DNA from 2 places in the Proteiniclasticum sp. genome. Region 2 is predicted to be linked to the other one. Evidence: predicted binding sites of a transcription regulator. Region 2 holds the regulator's gene; the other holds the start of a gene.
What was found. Region 2 encodes Rex, which represses fermentation and respiration genes when NADH is low (regulators of the CRP and FNR family bind a similar motif). Its sites were predicted from a motif close to ATTGTTAANNNNTTAACAAT; they were not measured.
Positions count from the first base shown of each region.

Region 1: the regulator Rex is predicted to act here: its motif matches at 1,289-1,308, upstream of RTX25_RS06875 (flavocytochrome c).

Region 1 covers NZ_DAMBTF010000009.1:48,935-52,364, forward strand. Annotated here, with positions in the region: gene RTX25_RS06870 (sensor histidine kinase) at 1-1,211, opposite strand, end outside; gene RTX25_RS06875 (flavocytochrome c) at 1,337-3,094, shown strand; gene RTX25_RS06880 (hypothetical protein) at 3,328-3,430, shown strand, end outside.
Region 2 covers NZ_DAMBTF010000034.1:9,416-12,845, forward strand. Annotated here, with positions in the region: gene RTX25_RS13465 (alpha/beta fold hydrolase) at 1-602, shown strand, start outside; gene RTX25_RS13470 (redox-sensing transcriptional repressor Rex) at 992-1,627, shown strand; gene RTX25_RS13475 (sulfide/dihydroorotate dehydrogenase-like FAD/NAD-binding protein) at 1,772-2,677, shown strand; gene gltA (NADPH-dependent glutamate synthase) at 2,664-3,430, shown strand, end outside.

The DNA.
Region 1 (3,430 bases), on a different contig from region 2:
CTGAAAAACGAAGACAGAGCCTGGATCAGGTCCGAAAGTTCATCCGCTCCATAGGATAGCGCTTTCCACTGAATGGTGTCCAGCGTGTTGTAGATGAAATGCGGATTGATCTGAGCCTGGAGCACCTGAAGCTCCCTTTGCCTCTTCTCCTTCTGCGTGAGAATAACTTCTCTCATCAGCCTCTTGATCTCCTCCACCATGAGATTGAAATGCATGGACAGCTGAGAAATTTCATCTTTTCCCCTTACAGCAAGTGTCATGTCAAGATTTCCTTTCTGCACTTCCTCCATGGCATCAGACAGGAGGGAAACTCTTCTTGTGATACGTGAGCTCATGAAAAATGAGGCGACAATCCCGATGAGGACCATGGCCATCCATAAACCCGATAGAGAAGAGGTCAGAAGCTCGGTATCATGAAAAAGCCTGCTGTTTTCAACCACTGTACAGAGATACCAGTCATGGCTTCCAGGAATAGGGGCATAGAATGCGGTATACGTGTCTCCAAGCTCCTCCACAATGACCTGGTCAGACTCCTCCTCTGGAATGGAATCTTTGATGTTTTCCAGAATGATGGGCGGAAGACTGTTCGAGCCATGGGTGTAGAGCGTGCCGCTTCTGTCCATGATCAGGGTGTCGCCATCGTAGAAGGAAAGATTTTCGGTGATGGACGTCAGCTTATCCAGGGATATGGATGCAGCCACGAATCCGGCCTTCTTCCCTTCCGGGTTATATATTGAGTAGCACGCAACAGTAATCATGCTGCTGTCCGTTTTCGATATCACGGGTTCACTGAAAATATATTCCTTGTCCGTCACGAGCATTTCCTTGAAATACGCCCGATCACGTACATCGATCGTCTGATTTTCGGTGATATACTCCAGTCCACTGAAATCATTTATACCGAAAGTGCCGTATTCATTGCCGTAATAGTCATCCATATCCTCGCTGAGCTGAGTGACATATTTCTTGATTGCTTCCTCTTCCATGGAAACCACTGTCGGAGTTCTGCTTATGGTATGCAGTTCTCTTATTCTCTGGGCAAGCCACCCTCCCGCTTCATTGGCCTTGGATTCGATAAGCTGTGTACTGAGATTATGGGTCAGTGCCTGATTTGAGCTATGAATTCTGTCATAGCTTGCATAGGCGGTAATTGAGAAAATCACTGAGAAAACTGCAGTGAAAAACAGCGTGAATTTCCATTTCAGATTCATTTTTTCAACCTCACAGTGCATAAAAGTATAAAATCAGTGTCGATTCGTTCAAAGACGATGCCACTGAATTATACTATACTGTTAAAGAAATAACAAATATCGCAAATTTACGGAGGTAAATACCCATGAAGAAAATCATTTCCCTAGTCATCGCCGCAACACTGACCTTGAGTCTGATTGCCTGCGGAAATAAAGCATCAGCTTCAGTTCCCGATGGGACCTATCAGGGTACAGGAATAGGAAAAGGCGGAGATATCGTCGTAGAGCTGACCATGAAAGACAGCATGATTTCAGATATCAAGGTCATTTCCCAGGATGAATCAGAAGGACTCGACAAGGCCATCGATATCATGAAGGCAGAGATGCTTGCAACAAACAGCACCGATGCGGATGCAGTGTCAGGCGCAACACTGACCTCAGCCGGATTCCGTATGGCCGTGAATGATGCGTTCAAAAAGACCGGTGCAGACAAGAGTGTTCTTGTCACCAAAGAGAAGCCTGCAAAAGAGGCGCGCGAGGAAGAATATACCGCTGATGTCATCGTCATCGGAGCAGGTGGAGCCGGACTTACCGCTGCCATAACGGCTGCTGAAAACGGCAAGGAAGTCATCGTTCTTGAGAAAATGCCTATCGCAGGAGGAAATACGCTGATCTCCGGAGGAGAATATGCGGCGCCGAAGAACTGGGTACAGGAAAGTGAAAAACTGGAGGACAGCAAGGATCTGTTCTATGAAGACATCATGAAAGGCGGAGACAACGAAAGCGATCCCGCTCTTGCAAGAATCCTCGCTGACCAGGCACTGGATGGGGCAAAATGGCTTAAAGACGAAGTCGGCATGATCTTTGAAGACTATATGCTCTTCTTCGGGGGTCACTCAGTGGAGAGAAGTCTTGTGCCGAAGAACGCCACAGGATATGAGATGATCAGCAAGCTGAGCAAAAAGCTCGAAGAAACCGGATCACCTCTTCACCTGAACACAGAGGCTACAGAGCTCATACAGGATGAAACAGGTAAAATTACAGGCGTTACAGCCACTTATCATGGCAAAACCATAACTTACCACGCAACCGGCGGTGTAATCATCGCATCTGGCGGATTCGGATACAATAAGGAAATGAGAGCCAAGTACAATCCGAAGATGAATGAAGGCTATCTCTCCACAAATTCCGTAGGAAGCACAGGAGACGGACTGGTCATGGCGGAAAAAATCGGTGGCGTTCTGACCGATATGGAGTACATCCAGGCTTATCCGACCTGCGACACTCAGTCAGGTGCTCTTCTTTATGTAGGTGATGTAAGACTTGAAGGCAGGTCCATCCTTGTGAATAAGGAAGGAAAGCGTTTCGTTGAAGAGCTGGAAAGACGAGATGTCATCTCTAATGCAGTGCTCGAGCAGACAGGAGGCGTGTCCTATATGTTCTTCGACGAGTCCGCCATGGTGGACTCAAAAGTCAGCATCAAGCATGCCTCAGAATATAACGGACTTCTTGCAAGAAAACAGCTGGTGAAGGCGGATACCCTGGAAGAGGCCGCCGCATTCTTCGATATCGATGCAGAAGAGCTGAAAAAGACAGTGGAAAACTACAATCAGTATGCAAAAGATGGCAAGGATCTTGAATTCAGCAAAAGAGGAACCCTCGTACCTTTTGAAGAGGGTCCATACTACATCATGGTCTCAAAACCCGCCATACACCATACCATGGGCGGTGTGAAAATCAACACCTCTGCCCAGGTAGTCAAAGAGGACGGCTCAGTTATAGAAGGACTCTTTGCAGCCGGCGAAGTCGTCGGAGACATCCATGGAACCAATCGTCTTGGAAGTGATGCCATTGCAGATATTACAGTGTTTGGTCGTATCGCAGGAGAATCCGCTTCTAAATAAAACCCCATCCGTTCAATACAGCTGATGAAATACACCCCTTGAAATGAGATCAGTCTTTTAAAGACTAGTCTCATTTTCATCTTCGCATATCCTCTAATACTTCAGTCTCTTCAATGTATACGGGATAAATGAACATGTATCCCTACCATATTCTTGATAATGTCATTCAAATGATACAAAATATTCTAATAACTCTTCTATAATGAAGAAAAAGATAAGGAGTGAGGTGCAACATGAAAAAAACAATCGCATTTCTGGTTATCGGAATGATGACCTTGTCTGCATGCAGCGCAGCCGGTACTCCCCCTCCAGACGATGGAAACGGCACAGAGACAC
Region 2 (3,430 bases):
CAGAAGGTGAGGGAATCGCCTATGAGGAAATCGGCGGAGATCTTGTGTTTACCCCCGAAAATCCTGAAGGCGGTGTGGTGATCTATCCGGGAGGAAGAGTTTCTGAGAGGGCCTACGGATATCTTGGTAGAAAGATCGCGTCCCTTGGCTATAAGACAGTAATCCTTAAAGCACCGTTTAAGCTGTCGATTCTCTCAAACTATGCAGCTGAGGATTACGTGGCAGATGATCAAATTCAGGACTGGGTCATTATCGGTCATTCTCTGGGTGGGGTATCCGCTTCAAGATATGTCAGCAGAAATCCCGAGAAAATAAGAGGGCTGATCCTTCTTGCAGCATATCCTGATGGAAGCACCGATCTTTCTGTGAGCACATTCAAGGTGTTCTCCCTAGTCGGAGATAAGGACCTCATCATTGATTACGATAAGCTGAGTGAAGCCCAGGAAAGGCTGCCCAAAACAACCTACGGACAGATCATCAGAGGAGGAAACCACTCAAGTTTTGCAAACTACGGTACTCAGGATGGAGACAGTCTGGCGGATATCGGCTATGAGGAGCAGCAGCAGTTTATCCTCGATGCCGTTGTCGAAGCCTTTAAATGATCGAGCAGAAGCATATTTAAGGGGACAGCAGTGACTTTTTTCATATAACCGATTCATGAAGCATAGGAATGATATCTTCAAAATAGGTTTGCATAATGAAAGAGGGACACTTAGGTGTCCTCTTTCATTATGCAAACCATTTCAGATCGCTGAAGAGTAAAGAAGTTTTTCACAATAATTTTATTTTCTAGTGAATATTATCCTTGATAGGCAACGCGAAACAGCAATTATATTGTTAGAGTGTTAAAAATTAACAACGTAATATAGATGTTTTTAACAGACTCATAAAATTGAAATCTTTGATAAAAATCTTTGACAAATATTAACACATGATCATATAATTTGTGGTATTATATTGTTAGAAATTTATTTAACGATGAGGTGCGAGGATGGATAAGAAAAAAGACATTTCCATGGCGGTTATCAAAAGATTACCAAAATACTACAGACACCTGGCTGAACTGCTGAGAAACGATGTTGACAGAGTTTCTTCTAAGGAACTTAGTGAGAAAATCGGATTCACCGCTTCACAGATCAGACAGGATTTCAACTGTTTCGGTGGTTTTGGACAGCAGGGTTATGGATACAACGTAAAAGAACTATATAATGAAATCTCAAATATCCTGGGACTGGATAAGAGATACTCAACAGTTATCATTGGAGCAGGTAACATCGGACAGGCCGTAGCAAACTACACCCGTTTCGACAAATTCGGATTTGATCTGAAGGCGATTTTCGATGTTAATCCTAAGCTCATCGGAATGAGAATCAAAGATGTTGAAATCAGCGACATCGATCAGATGGAGTCATTCCTTGCAGAAAACAAGATTGATATCGGTATTCTCTGCGTACCGCATGCTCAGGCACAGAAAGTGGCTGATGTACTTGTGGAAAACGGCGTAAAAGGCCTCTGGAACTTTGCTCCGCTGGATATCAATGTACCTGAAGATGTATCTGTTGAAAATGTACATTTAAGCGAAAGTCTGCTGACACTTGTCTATCTGATGAACGACCTGGACAAATAGTGAAGCGAAATCTTGGGGACCTTTAAAAAGGGTCCCCTTTATAGTGCTTAAAAGTCTCTGAGTTTTGTTGAAATGGAAGGGCATAATACGTATACTGTAAAGGTGAGATTTAGACTCACCATACAACAATATTGGGGGGAAAAAATGTATAGAATTATACGGAAAAAAGAGCTGGTAGAAAACATCTACCAGATGGATATTTTGGCTCCGCGTGTAGCCAAAGCTGCTCTGCCCGGGCAGTTTATCATAGTCAAAGTGGACGAACGGGGAGAAAGAGTGCCGCTGACCATATGCGACTATAACAGAGAAGAAGGATCCGTTTCCATCGTATTCCAGACACTGGGTGCATCCACTAAGAAGCTTGCACAGATGAGTGAAGGGGACGAAATCAGAGATTTCGTTGGTCCTCTTGGTAATCCTTCGGACATCGTGACAGATGATAAAGAGAATCTTTCCGGTAAGAAGATTGTCTTTATTGCAGGAGGTGTGGGGACAGCTCCTGTTTATCCGCAGGTGAAGATGCTGAAGGAAAAGGGAGTCGATGTGGATGTCATCATCGGTACCCGTTCAAAAGGAACGCTGATTTTTGAAGAAGAGTTCAAAGCGGTGGCGAAAAACCTCTATGTCTGTACGGATGACGGAAGCTACGGTTTCCACGGACTTGTTACCGACAAACTGAAAGAACTGATCGAAACAGAGAACAAAGAGTACAATATATGTGTGGCCATCGGTCCCATGATCATGATGAAATTCGTATCAAGGCTGACAAAATCCTATAACCTGCATACCGTTGTATCCCTTAACCCCATCATGGTGGATGGTACGGGAATGTGCGGTGCCTGCAGAGTGACTGTAGGAGACGAAGTGAAGTTCGCCTGTGTGGATGGACCTGAATTTGATGCTCATCTCATCAACTTTGATGAGGCCATGAGACGTCAGTCCATGTACAAAACTGTAGAAGGAAAAAAGATGATTGTAAAAGAACAGGCATCTGTACATAAGGACTCGGAATTATGTGATTTGGGGGAAATTCTACATGAAACGAAATAGAGTACCAGTAAGGGAACAGAGACCGGAAGAGAGAGTAAGAAATTTCAAGGAAGTGAGCTTCGGATACAATCATGAGGAGGCTCTGCTTGAAGCGGAAAGATGCCTTCAGTGCAGAAATCCGAGATGTGTACCGGGATGCCCTGTAGCCATAGATATTCCTAAATTCATTCAGGAACTGAAAAACGGGGATGTTAAAGCTGCAAGAGATACCATCGGCCGTGCAAGCAACCTTCCTGCTGTCTGCGGAAGAGTATGTCCTCAGGAAGAGCAGTGCGAAGGTTCCTGCATTGTGGGCATCAAGGGTGAACCGGTGAATATCGGTAAACTTGAAAGATTCGTTGCGGACTGGGCAATGGAGAACGGATATAAGAATACGGATAAGCTTCCGTCAAACGGCATCAAGATTGCCGTTGTGGGGAGCGGTCCTGCGGGTCTTACCTGTGCCGGAGATCTTGCAAAGCTCGGCTATGATGTGACGATTTTCGAAGCGCTTCACGAAGCGGGTGGTGTACTGGTTTATGGTATTCCTGAATTCAGACTGCCTAAAGAAACCGTCGTCAAGGAAGAAATCAGTCTCCTCAAGGAGCTGGGCGTGAAGATCGAAACCAACGTCATCGTCGGCCGTACAGTAACCATCGAAAGTCTCATCGAAGATGAAGGCTTCAAGGGAATATTCATCGGTTCAGGGGCGGGGCTACCCATGTTCATGGGCATCAAGGGTGAAAACGCCAACGGTGTCATGTCTGCCAACGA